Regions from separate parts of the Carnobacterium divergens DSM 20623 genome, predicted to be linked through region 2. Evidence: riboswitches for the same ligand, from Rfam matches in the RefSeq annotation. Region 2 holds a riboswitch; the other holds the start of a gene.
The links. Region 2 has a riboswitch for thiamine pyrophosphate ahead of thiT (energy-coupled thiamine transporter ThiT). Riboswitches for the same ligand answer to the same signal wherever they lie in the genome.

Region 1: linked by a shared signal. The riboswitch ahead of BR52_RS11330 (ABC transporter permease) and the one ahead of thiT (energy-coupled thiamine transporter ThiT) in region 2 are both predicted to bind thiamine pyrophosphate.

Annotation. Positions count from the first base shown of each region.
Region 1 is NZ_JQLO01000001.1:2,368,989-2,380,549, forward strand. It holds gene BR52_RS11290 (lytic polysaccharide monooxygenase) at 1-532, opposite strand, end outside; gene BR52_RS11295 (AcpB/EbpR/MafR family transcriptional regulator) at 754-2,226, shown strand; gene BR52_RS11300 (L,D-transpeptidase family protein) at 2,394-3,752, shown strand; gene BR52_RS11305 (GH25 family lysozyme) at 3,917-4,651, shown strand; gene BR52_RS11310 (6-phospho-beta-glucosidase) at 4,801-6,240, shown strand; gene BR52_RS12645 (helix-turn-helix domain-containing protein) at 6,439-6,774, shown strand; gene BR52_RS11320 (helix-turn-helix domain-containing protein) at 7,038-7,388, shown strand; gene BR52_RS11325 (hypothetical protein) at 7,427-7,921, opposite strand; TPP riboswitch at 8,064-8,169, shown strand; gene BR52_RS11330 (ABC transporter permease) at 8,218-8,970, shown strand; gene BR52_RS11335 (ABC transporter substrate-binding protein) at 8,967-9,971, shown strand; gene BR52_RS11340 (ABC transporter ATP-binding protein) at 9,973-10,698, shown strand; gene BR52_RS11345 (TatD family hydrolase) at 10,706-11,440, shown strand; gene BR52_RS11350 (universal stress protein) at 11,492-11,561, opposite strand, start outside.
Region 2 is NZ_JQLO01000001.1:784,184-795,744, reverse strand. It holds gene cls (cardiolipin synthase) at 1-688, opposite strand, end outside; gene thiT (energy-coupled thiamine transporter ThiT) at 831-1,412, opposite strand; TPP riboswitch at 1,487-1,593, opposite strand; gene BR52_RS03910 (hypothetical protein) at 1,660-2,172, opposite strand; gene BR52_RS03905 (hypothetical protein) at 2,187-2,606, opposite strand; gene BR52_RS03900 (alpha/beta hydrolase) at 2,689-3,543, opposite strand; gene BR52_RS03895 (nucleoid-associated protein) at 3,570-4,595, opposite strand; gene BR52_RS03890 (heavy metal translocating P-type ATPase) at 4,730-6,778, opposite strand; gene BR52_RS03885 (GNAT family N-acetyltransferase) at 6,916-7,395, opposite strand; gene BR52_RS03880 (M20 family metallopeptidase) at 7,508-8,845, opposite strand; gene BR52_RS03875 (YfcC family protein) at 8,885-10,354, opposite strand; gene BR52_RS03870 (HD domain-containing protein) at 10,697-11,362, opposite strand.

The DNA.
Region 1 (11,561 bases), 1.6 Mb from region 2:
CACCTACAATAACATGATATCCAGTACGATCTGAAGGAATAGTTATTTGTTGTGTAACTATTTTTTCAGGAATTTTTCCAAAATCATTTTTTGTTGAAATTTTTTCTAAATTCTCACGTTTTAGTGGTTCATTGGGATTCCAACCTTGCTTTGTAATGAAATAGTTCCAGCTATGAGTGCTATGAGGAGCTGTTAATTGCCAAGTGATATCTAACTTGCCTGTGTTGATGTCTGTTTGATGCCAATTAGTATTTTGTACATCCATCGGCTCAAATCCACTAACGCCACCACTAGCAATTTTACCATCCTGTGGACTATTAGCGACACTTGGAAAGCCTTTAGGAGCTTCAATACTTTGGGGTTCCCATTGTGCTCGACCAACTTCTTTGTTTAAGTTTCCGCCTGAGGCAGTTCCTTTATATGCTCGACTTTCAGGTTGTAAAATATAACCATGAGCTAAACTTTCTTGGTTAAAAGCGACTAAACCTACCCCAATTGTTGCGACTAGCATAAGTGGTTTCATTAATTTCATTTTCATTTTCTCCCTTTTGGTACCGATTTTTTAATCTTTTTTAATTTAACTTTAGTATATAGGAATTATGAGTTCATTTAAAAAGGATTTTTTGCAGTGATGGATGAAAAAATAACAATTGAAATAACTTGTTTTTTTAAAATCTACTTTTTTTTTAATGTAAATAAAGTATAATAAAAACTTAAACGAATATAGTTTTGTTATTTTAAGGAGTTTTATAAATGAATAAAACAATCGAAAAGTTAATTATTGAAAAAGATATTAGAAGACAATTAACAATTCTTAGTTTATTGGAATCAGGGAAAATCGGACTAACTTATGGTGAGATTTCGATAAAATTAAATTGTTCTAAACGTACTGTTTTAAATGATTTTGAAAAGATAAGAGGGTTACTTCCTGAAAATTGGGAAATTGAGACAACTCGAAAAAGTGGACTTTATTTAAAAAAATGCCCATATGAGCCGATGGCTATTTTATATGAAAAAGTGTTGAATCAATCTCCTATGGTAGAAATTTTAAAGGGCTTACTAGTGAATAAACAATGCTCTATCGGCGAATGGTCGGAAGTTTTACATATTGGTGAAGATACTACAAAAAAATATTTTAAAAAATTGAATACTATTTTATTAGAGTTTGATTTAACGATTCATCCTTCCAAGTTGATTATTGAAGGAGATGAGATCAATATTCGCTATTTTTACAGTCGTTTGTTGTTTAGTTCTTCAGAGATAGTATCAGTACGAAAAGAAAATAGTGTGACCTTTAGATTGTTTCAAGAATTTTTTGAAGCAATTCTTGAGAAGCAACGTTTTCAGATTGATCTCGCCGTTTCATGGAGTTATATTATTGCAAAAAGACTAGAGTGTGATCTTCAAATTGGTTTGTATTCGGATTCGGATTTATCGTTATTTTATAAAGAATCGTTTTTAAAATATGAGAAACCATTAAATAAACTATTGAACAGTTTAAAATTAGAAAATAACATTAGTTTATGCAGAGAAGAGCAGGAGTTTTTATTTATTGTTCTTTTAGAAGCATCGTTGTCTTCAGAAGTGGTTGTGGATGAACATCCTTCTATTTTTAATAATGCCACGAGGAAAATGCTTGAATGCTGTATGGATTTTTCAGCTGCAGTATGCCGAAATACAAGCTTAAAAGGAATTGAAAAAGAGTACGGAGAGCATTGTTATCAATTGTTAAACACAAAAGTAGTGTTGGGGAAAGTGTCTAAATTACTACAAAAAACTGAAGAGGGAATTAGTTTAGAGGTGGAAGCGAGTTATGGCGACTGGTTAGATGTGATAAAAGGAAACAGCAAGTTGCTTCCTAGTGATTTGATAACTGAAATTTCTTATTTTGAGGATTTGATGATAGAGCTAACTTTATTATTAATCGCTTGTCAGTCACAACATCAACAAGATAAAAAAATAGTAGTTCTCGCGGTGAATAGTTATCCTATTTGGTTGCAATTTGTTCGAGAAAATTTGGAGGTTAATCTTAATCGCTCAATTGAATTTGTTGATTTTTGTGACAAACCTTCTGCAATCAATGAAATTATTTTGTTACAGCCTGATGTAGTTATTACGAATCAAAAGCTTGATTTTCCAAAGGAACTTTTATGTATTTGGATTTCAAAAGTTCCAAGCTTTATTGAAATGCAACAAGTGATTGAAAAAGTTCATAGACTAATGTAGAAGGTTATAAAAGTGACAAATTACTTAAGAATGTTAAAAGATAACGCTAGATGTGCTATAATTGTTTAATATGTTTCAAAAAAATGATAAAATAAATACATGCTAACAAAAAATTAGTAGCATAGAAAATTAAGCAATCACTAATTGCTAAAAAAGGAATGAAATCAATGAGTATGAAGAAGACGACGATTGGTATAATTTTAGCAATCCTTATTCTAATAGTGGGTTTTTATAGTTTTAAGAGCATTGGGTATCAAACCAAGTTTCTTCCAAAGACAGTTGTTGATGGTGTTGCCATTGAAAATAAAACAATTTCTGAAGCAAACGCTGCTTTGAAAAGTCATTATCAAGATAAAGTATTTAAAGTAACAGAGGGTGAAAAAGAATTATTTTCATTTAAGGGTCAGGAAATAGGAATTACAGATGACTTTACTAAAAATCTTAAAAATTTGAAATCGAAACAAAATCCTTGGTCATGGCCTGTTCGAATGATGGGTTCTAAGGGTGATAAGGAAGAGATGAAGGATGTCACATTTAATGAGGCTACCTTTGATGCTTATTTTGCAAAACTACCGTTAACAAGCTCTGAACGTGTGAAACCGGAGAATGCGAAAGTTGAAAAAACAGCAACTGGTTTTTCAATCAAAAAAGAAATTCTAGGAAATACCTTTGATGAAGCTAAAGTTAAAGCTTGGTTGAAGAAAAGTATCGATGAAGGTAAGACAGACATTACTTTAGACGACACGTATCAAAAACCAACTGTTTATTCAAATGATAAAGCATTAAAAGATCGTTTGGCAAAATTAGAATCGTTAAGTAAATTAACCATTACTTACAATATCAGTGGACAATCAGTAACGGTTCCCCACGAAACCTTGCTAAGCTGGCTAGATGAGAATGACAAGGGTGAGGTTGCTGTAGATGAAGCTGGAGTGGAAAAATATGTGACTGAGTTAAGTAATCAATATAGTACGTATAAAAAAACCAGAACTTTTAAAAGTACTAATCGAGGAGAAGTCCAAGTGCCACCAGGTATTTATGGATGGACACTCAACGCAGAAGATGAAGCCCCAGCATTAGCAAAAGATATTTTAGCTGAAAAAAACTTAACCGATCGTAAGCCAATTGTAAGTGGGTCTGGCTATGGACGTGATGATATTGGAAATACCTATATCGAAGTTGATTTGGCTAGTCAACATATGTGGTATTACAAAGATGGTGCCAAAGTGTTAGACACGGATGTTGTTACTGGAAAACCAGCAACACCAACACCACCCGGTGTTTTTAGTGTATGGAATAAAGAACGAAATGCAACATTGCGTGGAGAAGATTATGCGACACCAGTAGATCATTGGATGCCAATTGACACTACAGGAGTTGGAATTCATGATTCACCTTGGCAACCAGCTTATGGTGGAACATTGTATCAAACGGTTGGATCACATGGTTGTATTAACACACCACCGGCGATTATGACTCAATTGTATGATATGGTTGAAGCAGGTATTCCTGTTGTTGTTTTTTAAATATTAAATAAAAGGATTGTCTATTACTTAGACAATCTTTTTTTTATTGGAAGACCTTTTTACATACTAGAACGCAAAAAAATAACTTTTTAAATCTTTAAATATAAATTAAAATAAGTATATGAATTCGTTTGTTTTTATAAAAATAGAAAAGAGGGTTAAAAATGAAGAAAAAAGTAGCAGTTCTTTTAGGCTTAGTTGTTTTGCTGTGTGGGATGAAAAATTTACAAGTTGAAGCAACAAGTAGTGAGGATGGCATTCCAAAAGTGAATTTTAGTCAAAGAGCAACTCAATGGCAACCGAATGTAATTGATATTTCAAGTTATCAAAAAGCAAGTGATATTGATTTTAAAAAATGGAAAGAGCAAGGAATTGAAGCGGTTGTTATCAAACTAACAGAAGGTATGGAAGATGATGCTCCGTATTATAGTCCAGAAGCAAAGGAGCAGATATCAAAAGCAACAGCTGCAGGTTTAAAAGTGAATTTTTACCACTTTAGCTGGATGAACAGTGTTGAAAATGCAAAAGCAGAAGCAGATTGGTTTACTAAAATTGCGAATCAGTACAATGTTCCGAAAGACTCTGTTATGGCACTTGATTTAGAAAATAGTGTTTTGACAACAGATCCACTAGCGTTAACAAATCAAGCCAATGCCTTCTTTGATCGAATGATTGAAAATGGGTATCCGAAAATTGATATGTATGCGTCACTATCATGGTATGGTACTCGCTTTTATACAGAACAGTTGAGAACTAAAAATTATTGGGTTGCTTATTGGGCGGATGAAAAACCTGAAATTTTAACCGGTATGTGGCAATTTGCAAGTGACTATCAGTTAGAAGGATATGATGGAATGCTTGACGCGAATATTGATTTTACCGGATATTACACAAAATAAAATAGTTGTTTAAGAAAGCTAATGAGATTTTTCTTGTTAGTTTTTTTATTTAAAAAACTAATTTGACATGTAATGCATTACATATGATAGGATGAAACCGTAAACAAAATTAAACAGAGACATGTAAATAGATTAAGGGGGCATTTAAAATGAGTAAAGTTGAATCAAATTTTCCAAAAGATTTTTTATGGGGCGGTGCAGTTGCTGCTAACCAATGTGAAGGTGCGTATTTAGAAGATGGAAAAGGGTTATCACCCGTTGATATTTTACCTGATGCGGCTCATGGTCGTTGGGATGCGTTGACAAATCCAAAAGAAGCAATCGCAACAACGTATGATTTTTATCCGAGTCATCAATCAATCGATTTTTATCATCGTTATAAAGAAGATTTAAAAATGTTAGCCGAGATGGGTTTTAAAACGTTTAGAACATCGATTTGTTGGGCACGTATTTTTCCAAATGGAGATGAAAAAACGCCTAATGAAGCAGGATTGAAATTTTATGATGATTTATTTGATGAATGTCATAAATATGGAATTGAACCGTTGGTTACAATTAACCACTTTGATACACCTGTCGCTTTATTTGAAAATTATGGTGGTTGGAAAAACCGTCAATTAGTTGATTTTTATTTAAATTATTGTGACGTTATTTTTAAACGCTACAAAGGAAAAGTAAAATACTGGATGACATTTAATGAAATCAACATGATCTTACACATTCCATTTTTCGGTGGCGGTATGGATGTTAGTGGTGAAGAAAACCCAATGCAAGCTAAGTATCAAGCAGCGCATCATCAATTAGTAGCATCTGCTAAAGCAACAAAATTAGGACATGAAATTGATCCAGAAAATAAAATTGGTTGCATGTTGGCAGCGGGAACCACTTATCCAAATACATGTAATCCAAAAGATGTTTGGGCAGCTCTTGAAGCAGATCGCGAAGGTTATTTCTTTATTGATGTTCAGGCTCGTGGTTATTATCCAAGCTATAGCAAACGCTTCTTCAAAGAAAATAATATTTCTTTAGATATAGCAGCAGGTGATTTAGAAGTATTGAAAGAAAATACAGTCGATTATGTTTCTTTCAGTTACTACTCATCACGCTTAACAAGTGCCGATCCAGAAGTTAACAGTCAAACGGAAGGCAATGTATTTGCTACATTAAAAAACCCCTATTTAAAAGCAAGCGAATGGGGCTGGCAAATTGACCCACTTGGGTTAAGAGTGACGATGAATGCGATTTATGATCGTTACCAAAAACCTTTGTTTGTAGTGGAAAATGGATTAGGTGCCGTTGATGCTGTGGAAGCAGATGGAAGTATCAATGATGATTACCGTATTGATTATTTACGTGAGCACGTTCGTGAAATGGGTGAAGCTATTGCGGATGGCGTTGAATGTTGGGGTTATACGCCATGGGGCTGTATAGATTTAGTCAGTGCTGGTACAGGGGAAATGAAAAAACGCTATGGTTTTATTTATGTTGATAAAGACAATGACGGAAATGGAACCTTAGATCGTTCAGCTAAAAAATCATTTTATTGGTATAAAAAAGTGATTGCAACAAATGGCGTTGAATTAGATTAGAAAAAATGACATTGGGTAGAGAAATCTATCTAATGTCATTTTTATTTATTTGAAAGGTAACATAAGGTATGTTATAATATAACTGCTGTTAATTAAATACAATTTGTCCGCCAGACACAATAAACTATATAAACAAGGCTTGTAAATCACTTGAAAAACCAATTTTTTAAGCGATTTAGCGAGCAGAAAGGTGATCCAATGAATATCTATGAAAAAATTAAATTTTTATCAAAGCAAAGAGGAGTAACAATTGCAGAACTAGAGCGAACGTTGCATTTTGGGAATAGTACCATTCGAAAATGGGAAAAACAATCACCATCAGTTGACCGTTTACATAAGGTATCAAATTATTTTAATGTGTCTATTTCAATGTTACTAAATGAGCAAGAGGATAACTATGCTAGTGAATTAAGCCATTTTATACTGTTACAAACAAGTGATTTAAAAGAAGAGTTACAAGCTTATTTGATTCAAGATTTTAAAGACTACTTGGAATTTAAAACAGATAAAGTGAAAAAAGAACAAAAAGATTAGTTAAGCTAATCGTCTTATATTATATTCTTCGAATATTGAATTGGATAATGGCCTATGGTATAGTATAAGCATAGTAATGATAACCAATTGGTTCAAATAACCCATTTATTGTTTTATTTGTTATTACTTTGTCCGCCAAGACACAATAGTTATATAAAACTATGCTTACAAACTTATTATAACGGTTGATATTCTAAAAGTCAAAATATTTTAGATTATTAGCTAAAACTTTTTTAGTTTGTAAAGCTAGAGAGGTTGATAAAATGAGTATTTATGAAAAAATAAGATTATTAGCAAAAGAGAAAAAAATTTCAATTGCAGAATTAGAACGCACCTTGAATTTTGGAAATAGCACGATTCGAAAATGGGAGCACCAATCTCCTTCGGTTGACCGCTTGCAAAAGGTTGCTGATTACTTTAATGTCAGCATTTCAACCTTAATTAATGAAAATAATATCCACTATTCAAAGGAACAAGAATGTATAGAGGAATTGAGCCAATTTATCTTACTTAAAACACATGGATTAGCCGAAGAAACACAAGCTTATTTGATTGAAGATTTTAAGGATTATTTGGAATTTAAATCAGATAAAGTAAGGTCTGAAGAAAAATAAAGAGTCACGGAATGACTGTTCCGTGACTCTTTGCTTGGTTAGTTTTTATTTTCAATTAAAGTTAATAATAAGAATTTTTGCCATTTTTTTTCTTGCATAAATTGTGTATCCAATTCTGGATCGACGTAATTAAATAATCTTATCCAAGATTGAGGTCTAATTTTGGAATGCATTCTAAAGATGCGAATCCAACTATATATTACACCCACAATCAAAATGAATAGACCTAAAAAAACCAGGGTACCAAGTAAAGTGGGATTATTTATAGAGGTACCTATCGCGACCCCCAATAGAGCTAAGACAGCACCACCAATAATTGATCCAAAGATAATCCAAAGAGTCGTTATCTGATAAGAATGAAATCCTTTAATATTAAAATATTTTTCTATTAGAAAAACCTGTTTCACTGGATTTTTCACTTTTTTGACAGGTATTTTATACATATCGATAAATAAATGGCTTGCTTCTTTTTCAACTTTAGTGTGTTTTGGAATAATAATTATTAACAAAATAAATAAAAAAAGATAGAACATTTTTTAAATCCCCCTATTGTTTGTAATACTAGACTAGTCACTCATTAAAGTATAGCACAGGAATGATTTCGGTTGTTATTTATTTTGTCCATTGTATTCTTAATTTTTTTATAGTACACTTGTGTCAATTAAAATAAACTTAATATAAAGCGTGGGGAGGTCATAAATGGCCTGAGAGTAAGCTGTGAGCTTAGACCCGTTGAACCTGTTGGTTAGTACCATCGTAGGGAGTGAACGTGTTCTTTTACTGTGCCTACTTTCCGTGGGCGCAGTTTTTTTATTGGTTAGGAGTTAGTATGAAAAAGAAAACGTTAGTCTATCCGCTAGTGACATTTCTTGCAATTTTGATGATTTGGGAGATGCTAGTTTCCATTGGCGGAATCCCGCTGTATATTTTGCCAGCGCCCTCTAAGATTATAAAGACATTGTTTGAGAACCGTTCGATATTGGCGATGCATGGAGTCGTTACATTGACTGAGGCAACGATTGGATTGGTGATTGCCAGCATATTAGCTTTTGGAATGGCACTAATAATGGATGCTTCTCAAACGATTAAGTTTTCAATCTACCCACATTTTGTTGTTTCCCAAACCATTCCAGTGATGATTTTAGGACCGCTATTTTCGATTTGGTTGGGTTTTGGTATGGCACCTAAAATTGTAATGGTGATCTTGATGTGTTTTTTTCCAATGGTCGTTTCATTTTCAGATGCTTTAGGGAAAGTTGAAGTGGCGCAATTAAATTTACTCAAAACGTTTGGTGCAAGTAAGGGACAATTGTATCGATTGGTTAAAATCCCAGCAGCGATTGGCGGATTTTTTTCTGGCTTACGTGTTGCAGCAACATATTGCATTGGTGGTGCGATTATAGGAGAGTGGCTAAACGCTTCAGCAGGCTTGGGCTATTACATGATTCGAGTGAAAAATGGGTACATGTTAGATAAGGTATTTGCCTGTGTAGTGGTCATTATTTTATTGAGTTTATTTATGAATGGTGTAGTAAAATTACTTGAAAAATTGGTTTATTTAAAAAGGGGAAAAAGAATATGAAAAAAATAGTAGTAGCAATAATAGCACTTATTTTCATCGGCAGTTTAGTTGGATGTAGTCAGGAGTCGAAAAAAAGTCAAGAAGCCAAAAAATTAAAAGATGTGACAGTTATTTTAGATTTTGTTCCAAATACAAATCATACGGGAATGTATGTAGCCTTGAAAAAGGGATACTATAAAAAAGCGGGTTTAAATGTTCAATTTGTTGAGCCTGGTAACGAAAATACTTCAGCTACTTTAGTTGCAACGGGAAAAGGTCAATTTGGGATCAGTTATCAAGAAGATGTTACTTATGCATTGACTTCAGAGGATAAATTACCGATTAAGACGATTGCTACGATTATGGAACACAACACTTCCGGCTTTGCGAGTGCTAAAAATAGTGACATTAAAAGTCCGAAAGATTTTGAAGGAAAAGTCTATTCTGGTTGGCAAGCGCCAAGTGAAGAAGCGACCATCAAAGCAGTTATGAACAATGTTGGTGCAGATTTCAACAAACTGACATTAGTAGGAGATTCTGGTGGTGGATTTGATTCATTAGGTAAAGACGTGGACATCAAATGGTTTTACGAAGGTTGGGATAACGTTAAGGCTGAAATGGCTAATGCAAAGTTAAACTATCTGCCTTTGCGAACGTTAGATAAGCGTTTAGATTATTACACACCCGTCATCATAACGAATAAAAAAATGATTGATGAAGATTCAGCTACAGTTACAGCATTTTTAGCAGCCACCAAAAAAGGATATCAGGAAGCGATTAAACATCCAGATGCTTCAGCAGAAATTCTTCATGAATATGCGAGTGATTATGATAGTGAATTCTTAAAAAAATCGCAACGTTTTGTGTCAAAAAATTATTGTGAAAATCCTGAAAAATGGGGAGAAATGAAGGCTGAAATTTGGGAGGGGTATACAGATTTTTTGTTTGTTAATAACTTGATTCCTAAAAAAATTGCTGCAGATGAGCAGTACACAAATCAATTTTTGAGTGAGGGTGAGTGATATGAAATTAAGGGTTGAATCTATTTCGTTCGCTTATTCAAAGAAGAAAATTATTGAAGAGCTTTCCTTTCAAGTTGATAAAGGAGAATTTGTTACAATTTTAGGACCTAGTGGCTGCGGGAAATCCACTATTTTAAAGTTGTTAACGGGTCTAACAGAAAAGCAAAATGGGCGCATTTTAGTAGATGGGAAAGTAGTGGAGGGATTGTCTTTAAAATTTTCCTATATGCCTCAAGAAGACCTTTTATTAGAATGGGAGACGGTGTTACAAAATGTCTGCTTATATCAGCGCATTCATAAAGAAAAATACAATCAAGAAGAAGTGATGCAACAACTTGAAGCGTTTGGTTTGAAAGGCTATGAGAATGCATACCCTAGTGAGTTGTCTGGTGGGATGCGGCAACGAGTCGCTTTTTTAAGAACAGTGCGTTGTGATGCAGATATTCTCTTGTTAGATGAACCTTTTGGAGCGTTAGACGTGATTACGAGAGGTGAAATGCAAGCGTGGTTGCGTACCTTAAGACAAACAGTGAATAAAACGGTACTTCTAGTGACTCATGACATTGATGAGGCTCTTTATTTATCAGATCGAATTTTAATAGTAGGAGGCAGTCCTTCTAAAATAAGAAAAGAATTTAACATCGAAGCATCTACTGATACCCATGAAGAGGGTACTGAAAATCTTGCGTTAAGAGCTGAAATTTATCACAATTTAAAAAGGCGGTAAGGTAAAAATGTTAAGTGATGCACATTTTCATATAAAACAAACCGATTTTTACTCCTTGTTAAAAGACGAATCTATTTTTGGAATCTTAAATTGTGACTCAAAAGCTGAATTTGATCAGCATCAAAAACGACTATGTAAGGATTCAAAAGTAATTCTAAGCGCTGGGATTCACCCGTGGAAGGCAGGTGAAAATGACTGGAAAGAGATGGAAACATGCTTTCAACAAGTTGCCGTTATCGGTGAAATTGGCTTGGATTCTATTTGGTGTGAGGTAGATATGGATGTTCAAATGACTATTTTTAAACATCAGTTGGCATATGGAGTAACACATAAAAAGCCAGTGATTCTCCATACAAAAGGAATGGAAAAAGAAATTGCCGAAATAATAAAAGAGTACCCTAATCGTTATTTGGTTCATTGGTATTCTAGTATGGATCATCTAGATGCATATATAGAACAAGATTGTTATTTTTCAATCGGTCCCTCTTTTGCAACAGATGCCGCAGTAAAACAAGTGGTTGAAAAAGTTCCCTTAAACCGTTTACTTGTTGAATCAGACGGAATTGAGGCGATGAACTGGGCGGTAGAACGAGACATTCAAGTGGGGAATTATGTAGAGATGCTAACGAACACTTTTAATTATTTAGCAAAGAAGAAAAATATAAAAATAGAGACGGCGATAGATTGTGTAAAAGAAAATTTGGAATTTTTTATTTGGACCGGGAATGAAAACGAAAGCTAGCATTAAAAAATGTCAAAGGATTTTAAATCCTTTGACGTTTTTTAAATAGTTTTATTTTACAACGATAACGGGACAAGCTGCATCGTGAATAATTTTTTTAGAAACACTTCCAACAACGATT
Region 2 (11,561 bases):
CATCAATAATCACAATTTTACGATGATTTCGATAATTCAAACGCAAATTTATAATCGTCCAATGAGAACCAAAGAACGGTTCTGCTTTGCCACCTAATTTCTCTAAGTTCTTAAAAAAGCGATGCTTGGTTGAGCGAGATCCCATCGCATCATAGATAACTAACACTTCAACACCTGCTGCAGCTCGTTCTTCCAATGCTGCTAAAACTCGATTTCCTAGCTCATCTTGATGAAACGTATAATACAATAAATGAACATGGTGTTTGGCTTGTTGGATATCATGAATCAAATGATCAAATTTTTCTTTTCCATCGGTAAAAATCTTCAATTCATTTCCTTTGGTTAAAATCGATTCATCGCTTTCCAAAAATAAACTTGCCATTTCTTTTGTATTTTCATTACTTTGTTTGCTTGACAGCAATTCATCTTCCGCAAGCATTTCTTTTTGAGCCAAAACAAGTTCACTCATTCCAATGCTTTCCTGCGTCTTAATATCAAAAATTTTCTCTCGAGAGATTTTTTTACCAACAAAAAGATACGCAATAAACCCAATTCCCGGTAATAAAACAAGGACGAGCAACCATGCCCACGTGGCTGCTATATCTCGCTTTTCACGAAAAACTGTGATGATAGCTAAAAAAATATTAATCAATGTCACAAGAGCGATAACAAGTAAAATAGTATTCATAAAAGCCTCCTTTAAACGAACTTAATTCTTTATTATCTTACTATGAAGTTTTTCTTTTAGCTACTAAAATCTTATCTCATTTATAAAAATAATTCTTTTTCTAATAAAAAAAGGACCCTGTCAAAGTCCCTTTTTAAAATTCTTATTTTTTTAGCCAACTTGTTTCTTTCGAAAGAAATAAGTCGGGTGCTGTAGCAGCCACAATCACTAAAACAACACTGGTGACAATTCCTGTTGCCAATGCGCTTCCCCCATTCATAATAAAGGAAAACCAAACCGCACTCATTCCCTTTGGAGCATAACTTCCCCAAAAATAAAATCCTGCTACGAAATGCCAAAAGAAGCGGGCGAATGTTCCAATAAAAGTTCCCACTATAATATAGCTCACCATTTTCCTACGTTGCCTAGTCACGATTGATTCTCGTACTTGGCTGGCTACTACGCCTGCAAATCCCGTAAACATAAACGCGATAAAATATTCTATAAAGCCTTGTAGTAAATTTAAAATAGCCACATTTCCAACTAAAAAATGCAGAACGCCCCATAAAAATCCAGCAACAATTCCTGCTGCTACTCCTCTTCTAAAACTAAAAAGAATAAGCGGAATCATTCCTAATGAAATGGTGAAATTTGCTCCGATATTTGTTGGTAAAAATGACAAAACGATTGCAAGTGCCGCACAAATCGTTCCTTCAATCCAGATGGTTAACTTTGTTTTTGACATAAAAAAAACTCCTCCTTTGAATGTGTCGAACAGTGCCACACAACAAAGGAGGAGCTGAATGATTCTTTTTATCATCGTCGCCCCGTCACAATTCCTACGCTCGTACTAACGAACAGGTTCGAAGGGTTAGAATCCACTTGATTCAATCTCAGCCGCATTTGCAGCACCCCTTTGTGATGGTTGTTCTATTAATTTATTTTACGTTCTTTATCATACCAAGCCTTTTTTCATTCGTCAACTTTTGAAGTTATTTTAAGTGTTCAGCTAAATAAGCTATTTTTGCAAAATCCTTTTGATTATTTTTCTGATTTCGGTAACTATCTTTAGAAGAAGCTTGATAAAGTTGATAATATTGAGTGGCATTTAAAAGTCGATAACGTATCTCTTGATCTTCTATTTGCTTAATGTCATCTAAGGCAATTCCTGCAAATTCAGGCAGTGTATCAATAACTGAAAATTCAACTCGCAAGGTTCCTTTTTCAAAAGCATGCTCGTGTAAATCAACCAATGAGAAACCTAATCCTTCAAGTTGTTTTTTTACTTCTTCCCATTGGTAAATGATTTCTTCAACCGGAGCTGACCATCCCCTGCTATCTCCTGGAATATGTATATCAATATCTCCAACATCCCAATTTTTAGTTGTTACAATCTCAAGACCTAGTGAACCCATTAAAACCGGAACAATTCCACATTCATTTAGTTGTTTGGCAACGGATAAAAACACTGAATATTTTGGATTTTCATAACCATACGCTTTCATTCTATCCTCTCCTATTAAATGATTTTTCCCAATTGTTTTTTACGTTGATACAAGCTTAACAAGGCTATTAAAAACCAATAAATACTTATTAAATAAATACTCGCAACAAATTGCAATTTGCCATTTACCATGATTGCTTCTATTTTATAGTTGGTAACCGTTACAGCGAAGGCTGTGATACTCATAACAAAATAAAATAAAATCATTCTTTTTTTAATACTCGCTTCATGACCCAGCGCACCTTTCCAACTCGTCATTACACCAAAATAAAAGGAACTAAACAACAATAAAATCCATGTTTCTAAACGATTGGTTTCCGCCCACTGAAAGCCAGTTCCAGTCAGAAATTGATTCATAAGAAATAACCCAATAAACACTAAAAATGAATAGTAGCCATATTGATACCTCAGATTTTTACGATCTTTTCTCAACAATTCACATCACTCCTTTTATTCAGTATAAGGAAACAGAAAGTAAACTACAACGCGTTTGTTAATAGCTTTATTCGCTACAATGCTAATTCTCATCTTGATAAATAAATGCCTTCACTTGTTTTTGTACCTTTGAATTATCTAACAAGTCACTATGACCTGTTTGTTTGCCAGTAATGATGCTTTCTTGATAGCTTGCCACTTGCTTTTTGATAAATAGCCGACTAGCTAATGCGCTTTGTACAGGAACTACGCCATCACTATGCGTCTCATTTTTTTCTTGATCTCCAGCTATTGCCAAAACCTTTAACGACGAAGGCAATTGCGTTTGTTTTTCAGTAAAATTAGTTAATAGATGGCTCGCTTTTTTCACTTCTGTAAAGGCTAGATTATTGTCGTTATATTCGGCTTTTGTATCATTAAATGGCGTTGCAATGGTTATCAAGCGATTCATTTGGGGATTTGAGGTTGTTTGATAGTTCTCTAAATAAGTCGCTAAGACTAATCCTCCATTTGAATGACCCACAGCATCAAAAGTCGAAAACGGGTATTTTTTTTTGACGTCTAGCACTACGTTTTGAAACCATTTAGCTTCAATATCTACTGCTTTTTCGGTATTGTCTTCAAAACCGACAACGATAAAAGGACGCTCACTACTTTTTTTCAATTGATTTAAATAGTGAATCTTGCCATCTTTTTTAACTTGAATTTTTAGGGCTGCGTTGCTAGTCACCTGTTCCTCCATCAACGATTCCGTAAAGCTATTAAAACGTTTATTCGTTGCATTCGTTCCTGGTATCAAAAAAACAGGATTTTTTGCAGTTTGTTCTTCAGTGGGAACTTTAGGAAGTTGCTGTTGTTGATAAAACCGAATTCCAAAATAGCTTGTTGCAAGTAACGTTATAAGGACAAGGGCAAGCCCTTTAAAATTCATCTTCATCCACTAACCACTCCTTTTGCTTCCTGCTAATAATAAATTTTAAGGTATTTTCGTTTTTCCACTTCATCGAAGCCTTCCACCATATCCTTTTCAGTTAGCTGATTGACATCTTTTACAACAATTGAAATGTTATTATTGATTTTGATTTTATTTTTGACTTTTTTAGAAAAAGCTTCTTTATTTTTCTCATTTACTTTAAAATTATCAGGAAACGTCACTGCATGGGTTTTTTCATAGTTTGCAACGACTGTCTTAAATTCTTCTTGCTTTGATTCTTCTACCAACGTATCTGCAAAGTCTTCCAAATTGATTTCTGGCTGAACTTCTAAATATTCTTGTGCTTCTTTAATAAAAGTTGATTTTCCAACTAAGCTTTCATCGTCTTTTTTGACAAATTCCGCACAGATATTCACAAAACTTTCTGCTAATAGCGTGTCGTCTAGGACTTTTTCAATGCCTAAAAAATGTTGTTTCCAATACACGCTTTCTCCCCTCGTTAAATTGTCTAACGCAACAACGCGGTAGCCATCTTTTTCCTGCAGGTTAAAAACAATACAAGCTTTATCAATGTCTTTTTTAGTGATTCCTTTTTCATACCCAATCGTAACCGATTGCTGATTAAATTCATTTTTTAAGAAAACTTCTTTGTTTTCAACTTTAAAAATTCCAATCGCATCGGTTAATTCCCCTTCAATGATGCATTCGTTTAAATAAATCAACCACAAATCCCCTGATTTGACATTGGGATGGCTAGACGCTTCATACAGTTGCTTTAATAAATCAACCGACCCTTCAAAAAAAGAAGTTTCTTCATTAAAAATTTTACGAATGTAATTGTACGCTTCGTTATAATCTAAGCTTGTTGAGTGTGAAAAATGGTTTGTTGTTTCACTTTTAAAGGGAGATAAGAAAATTTCATTTAACACGGCGGTCATTTCTTCATCCAGTTCTTCAATAATATTATCTGCAATTTCATACCCTTGCTCTTGTGCTTTATTGCCTACAAAATGGACAATTATTTGACGCATTTTGGCATAAGAAAAATCAATCATTTTGTTATACACCTATTTCATTTGGATTCCCATTTGGGTTCAAAACTATTATACTCTATTTCTTTGCAGCTCGCTTCTACTTCATTAAAAAAATCAACTTTCCAACAGAACATACCTGTTAGAAAGTTGATTCTTTAGTGATCGATTTTTAATAATAACGCGTTAAATGCTACTACAACCGTACTCAATGACATTAAGACTGATCCAACGGCAGGACTTAATACAACTCCAATCGGAGCTAGAATCCCCGCAGCTAAAGGAATCGCAATAATATTGTATCCGGCACCCCACCATAAGTTTTCAATCATTTTTCTAGTAGTATTTTTGGCTAAGGATAGAAAATGTAGGGTATCAAGCGGATCGCTTTTCACTAAAATCACATCTGCTGAATCAATCGCAATATCCGTCCCTGCGCCAATTGCGATGCCAACATCTGCCTTTGCTAAGCTAGGGGCGTCATTTACTCCATCCCCTAACATCATCACCGTTTTCTCTTTTTGTTGATACCTTGCCACCATTTTTTCTTTTTCCTCTGGCAGAAGGTTCGCGTAGAATGTTTGAATTCCAACTTTGTCTGCAACTATTTTTGCTGCTGCTTGGTTATCGCCAGTCAACATTACTGGTTGAATCCCTCTATCCAATAGTTCCTTAATAAATTGAGAGGCATTTTCTTTGATTTTATCTCCTTGAGCAATTAACCCTATGACTGTTTCTTCAATCATTAAATAACTAACAGAATTTCCCTCCCCAGCTAATTGATTGAACTGTTCTTGATCAAATGCACCTTTTTGTTTCATCAAATAGGATGCGGTCACTATTTTTATGTTTTGGTGATTGATTGTTCCTGATAATCCAACACCTGGTATCGCTTGAACTTCACTAGCTGTTGGAAGTTTCACTTTTTCTTCCTCTACTCTTTTTAAAATACCCGTTGCTAAAGGATGACTCGATTTTTGTTCTAAAGCTCCTGCTATTTTTAAAATATCTAGTCTTGAATAGTCTGATTTGAAGCTTTCAATTGCAGTCACGCTAAAATCCCCTTCTGTTAAAGTTCCGGTTTTATCCATTAAGATGACATCCACTTTTTTCGCAGATTCAAGTGCATTTTTATTCCGGATCAATAAACCATTTTTAGCACCAAGTGAAGTGGAACGTGCGGTAACTAAAGGAACTGCTAGTCCTAGCGCATGGGGACAGGCAATCACCAATACCGTCACCATTCGTTCTAAGGGCGTGTTGATTTCTTTCGTAATAAACAACCAACTTACAAATGCTAAAATCCCTACGCTCAGCGCTACATAAAACAACCATTTTGCTACTCGATCAGAAAGCGACTCTACGGCTGATTTTTCTTCTTTTGCACTGCCAACTAAAGCCATTACTTGAGCTAGATAACCAGACTCACCCGTTCCAGTAACACTAATAGTGATCGTCCCTTCACCGTTAACCGAACCGCCAATCACTTTATCTTTCACTTGCTTTTTAACAGACTTCGCTTCCCCAGTAACCATCGCTTCATTAATACTAGTCGTTCCTGCTTCGACAATTCCATCTGCTGGTATTTTTTCGCCTGCCTTCACTTGCAACAAATCTCCGATTGCAACTTCTGATAAGGGAATTTGTTTTGTCTTTAAAGAAGTTGAGTCAATGATCGTCGCTTCATTTGGCAACAATTCCGCCATTTTTTTTAAGGCATCTCCAGCATTACTAATAGCTCGCATTTCTATCCAGTGTCCCAGTAACATAATGACGATTAACGTTGCCAATTCCCAGAAGAAATCCATAACATGTGGCTGATTTGGTAAGAAGTGATTGCTGATAAAAGCATAGACACTATAAAAGTAAGAAACCGAAATTCCTAAAGCAATTAGCGTCATCATTGCCGGACTATGAGCCTTTAGCTCCATTTTAGCTCCACTTAAAAAAGGCTTTCCTCCGTAGAAAAATAGGATCGTTCCTAATAACAAAACAAGCCAATCTGATCCTTTAAACGTAATTTGAAAAGGCAATTCCAGCCCCATCATTGGAGATAATAGAATAATCGGAATGGCGAGTAATAGCGAAACTAAAAACTTTTGTTTTAAATTCCCCATGTGTGCCATATGTTCCATCCCACTCATTTCTTCGTGATCCATTCCTTTCATATCGTGTGGGTCCATTGAATGATTCTTCATCGAATCCATAATAATCCCTCCTCTATCTACGACTACACATGTAATCGTTTTGGTTTATCTTTACAATACTGCGCCTTTGATTAAAAGTCAATTCATCCAACTTAAAAAGAAACTTGCTACTAATCATCAGCAAGTTTCCTTTGTTATTATAAATCCATTGAATAGATCAATTGAACGCCCAGTTCACCGTTAATTCTTCTTTTAGTATCATAAAACCCTGATTTTAAATAAAGCATCTGTGCCCCTATATTCATGTGATTAACAGCAAGTACAACTTCATTTACTTGTGGAAAGTGTTCATTAATAAAGGGTTTTAGAGTAGACATGGACTCTTTTCCATACCCTTTTCCTTGATAGCGATCATCAATGGAATACGCTCGCAATAAAATGGCATTGGGATTATCAGTGTAAGGCTCCACTCCAATACCAACCTGCAAAATAAAAAAACCAACGAATGCCTCCTCTTTTAAAATCATAATAGGATGCTTTTCAACTTCATACAATGTCTGAGTCATTGCGTCCATTGGCAACGAAGTAAAATGACTATCTTCTAAGAAATAACTTGCTAGCAACTCTCCATCACTCACCCGTGCTTCCCTTAACCAAACTCCAACTTCCTTTTTCATGCCTTACACCTCTCTCCATACAAATTTCTTTTATTTTAGTATATCATGTTGCCTTAAATTAGAAAATTTTTATGAAAAAAGACTAGAAGAAAAATCTTCTAGTCTCAAAAGTTTACTTGCCTGCCAAACGATAAATTGCCTCCGCGTAAATGTCCATAGCTCCATAGATATCTCGCAAGGACATTTTTTCATTTGCTTCATGAAAAGTAATCGGAGAATCTGGGAAAACCGCACCAAATGCCACACAATTATCCATTGTTCTAGCAAAAGTTGCTCCGCCTGACGTCATTGGATCTGAGAAATCCCCTGTTTTATCACGATATACGCCTAATAATGTTTCAACTAACGTTGATTCTAACGGTACATAAAGTGACGCTAGATAATCAAATTCTTCATATTTGAGATGATACTTTTTCGCTACTTCCGTAAGTGTTGCAACGATCTCGTCTTTGTTAACAGTTACTGGAATGCGAATATCAATACCAATTACGGACTCGTTTTCATCTACATTTAAAGAAGCAACGTTGAAGGTCAAAATACCAGAAGCGTTATCTTCTACTTCGCCAAATAGCTTGATTCCACGTGCATCTTCCTTGACTTCATTTGCAATAAAATCAATGGCTTCTGATTTTGTAATCATTTGAAGAGCCATTGCTAAACGAGTAACGGCATTGATTCCTTGATTTGCATCTTTTGAATGAATGGATTTCCCTAAAACCACCACAGTTTCATTTTCCATCTTATAGTTAAATCCTAATTTTTCAAGTTCGGATTTCAATGCTTCTTTAAGTGGACCTTTGTATCGTGCTTCTGCTGGAACAACGTTTAATGCATCTCCACATGCCACTGCAATACCCTTTGATCCTTTGCCTTTTAGTTTTACTTGTAACAAACCTTTTTCAGCAAACGTTAAAGGAAATTCAGCGTCTGGTGCAAAACCCATTACTGCTTTTTCTTCTTTTTCATTGTATTTATCCATACATCGCCATAAGTTTTCTTCATCCGTTCCAAAGATAAAGCGAATTCGTTTATCAAATTCAACTTCTGCATCAATCAAGGCTTTCATTCCATAAAGAGCTGCCATCGCTGGCCCTTTATCGTCTTGTGAACCACGTCCAAATAAAAAGTCATCACGAATCACACCTTCAAATGCTGGTGTTTCCCATAACTCTTCATTGCCTGGTGGCACAACATCTAAATGACAAAGAACGGCTAAAATTTCTTTTCCATCTCCATAATCTGCATATCCATAATAGCCTTCTGGATCTAGATAGGTTTTAAACCCTAGATCTTGACAAATGTCCAATGTTTTTTCTAATACCTTTTGAATGTCCTTACCAAATAAGGTGCCTTCAGTATTCGTTTCTCTTAAATAAGATGGGTAACTAATTAATGTTTGAATGGTTTCAATACAAGCTGCTTGGTGTTCTTTTGTAACAAATGATTTCACAATTTAGCCCTTCTTTCCATTATTTTTTAAGATTCGTACTTACATCACTGCTGCAATGCTTAGTACGATACAAGTCAAAATAAACAAGATGACAATTAATTTTACCATAAATTTCAACCAAATCGTCAAGTCAACCCTTGCTAAAGCCAAACCACCCATGACAACCCCTGACGTTGGTGTAATTAAGTTCACAATACCTGAACCTGCTTGATAAGCCGTTACAACCAAATGCTCTGGCACACCAGCAAAATTCCCCATTGGTCCAATAATCCCCATTGTAGCTGCTGCTAAGCCAGAAGTAGAAGGAATTAAGAAAGACATTGGAATATAGAAAATAAAGGTTAGCACAATAAAGACAACTGAAGATAAGCCACTTAGTCCTTGTTCGCCCCAATGTAAAACAGTCGCTGTTATCATTCCGTCGTTCATTACCACTTGAATCCCTCTTGCAATCGCACAAATTAAAGCGACCCCCAGTAATTCCCCTGCACCACTAATAAAAGTTGAAACAAAATCTTCCTCTTTCATACGATAAACAATTCCAATAATAACTGCCATTAAAAACATCAGCATTGTAATTTCAGTAAAATACCACGTTCCAAAAGGAGCGATATCTTTTCCAATTAATGCCCCCAATAATGGAAGGTTCGTTAACCATGTATTAAAAGTTTCAAAAATGGTCCATTTTGGATTAATCGATGACCACGGAATCAGACCAAAAATCATAATAACAAAAGTTAAAATAAAAAGAGTTAATACTTTTTTTTGTTTTGGTGTAATACTTTCCATATTTTCATTGATTTTAAAATGTTCTAAATCAGCTTCTCGTTGATGATACATTAGAGAAGCTTCTGGATTTTTTTCGATTTTTGATGCGTAACGATACACATAAATAATTCCAGCAGACAAGGTCACTACCAATAAAAGAATCCGCCAAATAATGCCATCTCCTGGACTAATTCCTAATGCTTGTGAAGCCACACCTGTTGCAAAGGGGTTTGTTGTTGAGGCCAAACATCCAATTTGTGAACCAATTAACACAATTCCAACCGCTACAATGGAGTCAAAGCCTACTGCAATCATGACTGGAATCAACAACGGATAAAAGGCCATTGTCTCTTCTGCCATTCCAAATGAGGTACCGCCTAATGCAAATAAAATCATTAAAATGGGAATAAGACGTTTTTCACGTCCCTTATTATTTTTTACCACTGAACTAATTCCCGCGTCCAATGCTCCTGTTTTTGTAATAACCCCTAAAAAGCCACCAATTACAATAATAAAAAATGAAATTTCCATTGCGCCTGGCGTTGTTTCAGTTCCTAGCATCCCTCTAATTGGTGCCATAAAAATATCCCATAATCCTTGTGGATGAGAAGCAGTTTGATGATAAGTTCCTGCAATAATATTGCCTGCTTTAGTGGTCTCATAAGCACCCGATGGGATCAACCAAGTTAAAATAGCAATTGCCACAATAATTAAAAATAAAACGGTATACGATGTGGGCATCGTAAATTTTTTCTTATTCACTTGCCTTCCTCCTTTTGTGGTTCGGAATTGATTGAATGAGTATGCATGTTCTACTCATGTTTATTGTATCACAACCCACAAAAAAACTAGTTTATTAACCTCGTTTTCTAACTAAAAACCCATCTTATTGTAAGCCTTTACTTTCTATTCTTTTACTGTTTCAACAGACTTATTTAAGTGAACCATTGATGTGTAAAGCTTTTCCAACAGTTGCTTAATCAAAAATAGTTGATATGTATAATCATTCTATTTATTCACTACACTCATAAAATAAAAACTTGCTTCTATCATAATATAGAAACAAGTTAATTCTAGAATTTGCTACTTTTCGCCATTCCATTCTGCAAAAAACTCTTTTAAATAGTTTTCCATATACAAATGTCTTTCATTGGCTAATTTTTTTCCAGTAGTTGTATTCATGGTATCTTTTAACTTTAATAACTTTTCATAAAAATGCATAATCGCCGTATCTTCGTTAGAGCGATATTCTGCTAACGTCATGTTCGTTCTTGGTTGCTTTGCCGGGTCGTGCATAGGTCGACCATGATGCCCTGAATAAATCATTGTTCTAGCAATCCCTATGGCTCCCATTGCATCCAATCGATCTGCGTCTTGAACAATTTTCCCTTCAATGGTTTCTAACTGTACTTTGTTCGTTCCACCTTTATAAGAAAGGTTTAAAACTATCGTTAAAATAGCTGTTTGATCTACTAACGCTAGCTTTTGACGCTTCAACCAATGTTCCACTCGTTGTTTCCCGATTTCTGGCGTTACGTTAAGTTTTTCATCAGGTATATCATGAAGTAATGCGGCCATTTCACAAACAAAAGCATCTACCTGTCTTGCTTCTTGCTGTGCAATTTGTTTAGTCAAATTTACCACTCGTTGAATATGAAACCAATCATGTCCGCTTTTTTCGTTATTTAGCGTTTGAAAGACAAACTCTTTTGTATCCTCTAAAATTTGTTTTTTTATTTTATTCGTCACGTTTTCTTTCACCTCCACCCTTTTATTAAACCCGTCATTCTTTTTTAGAATACAATTTTAATAGTAGAAAAACAACTTTTTCTTTATTAAGGTAAGCGGTTTCTTCGTGAAAATAAAATTTTTTTTAAATTCTTTCTAACGACTACTACAATGCGGATAACCCGACTTTTCAAGCTTTTTTTGAAAACAAATCAGTTTT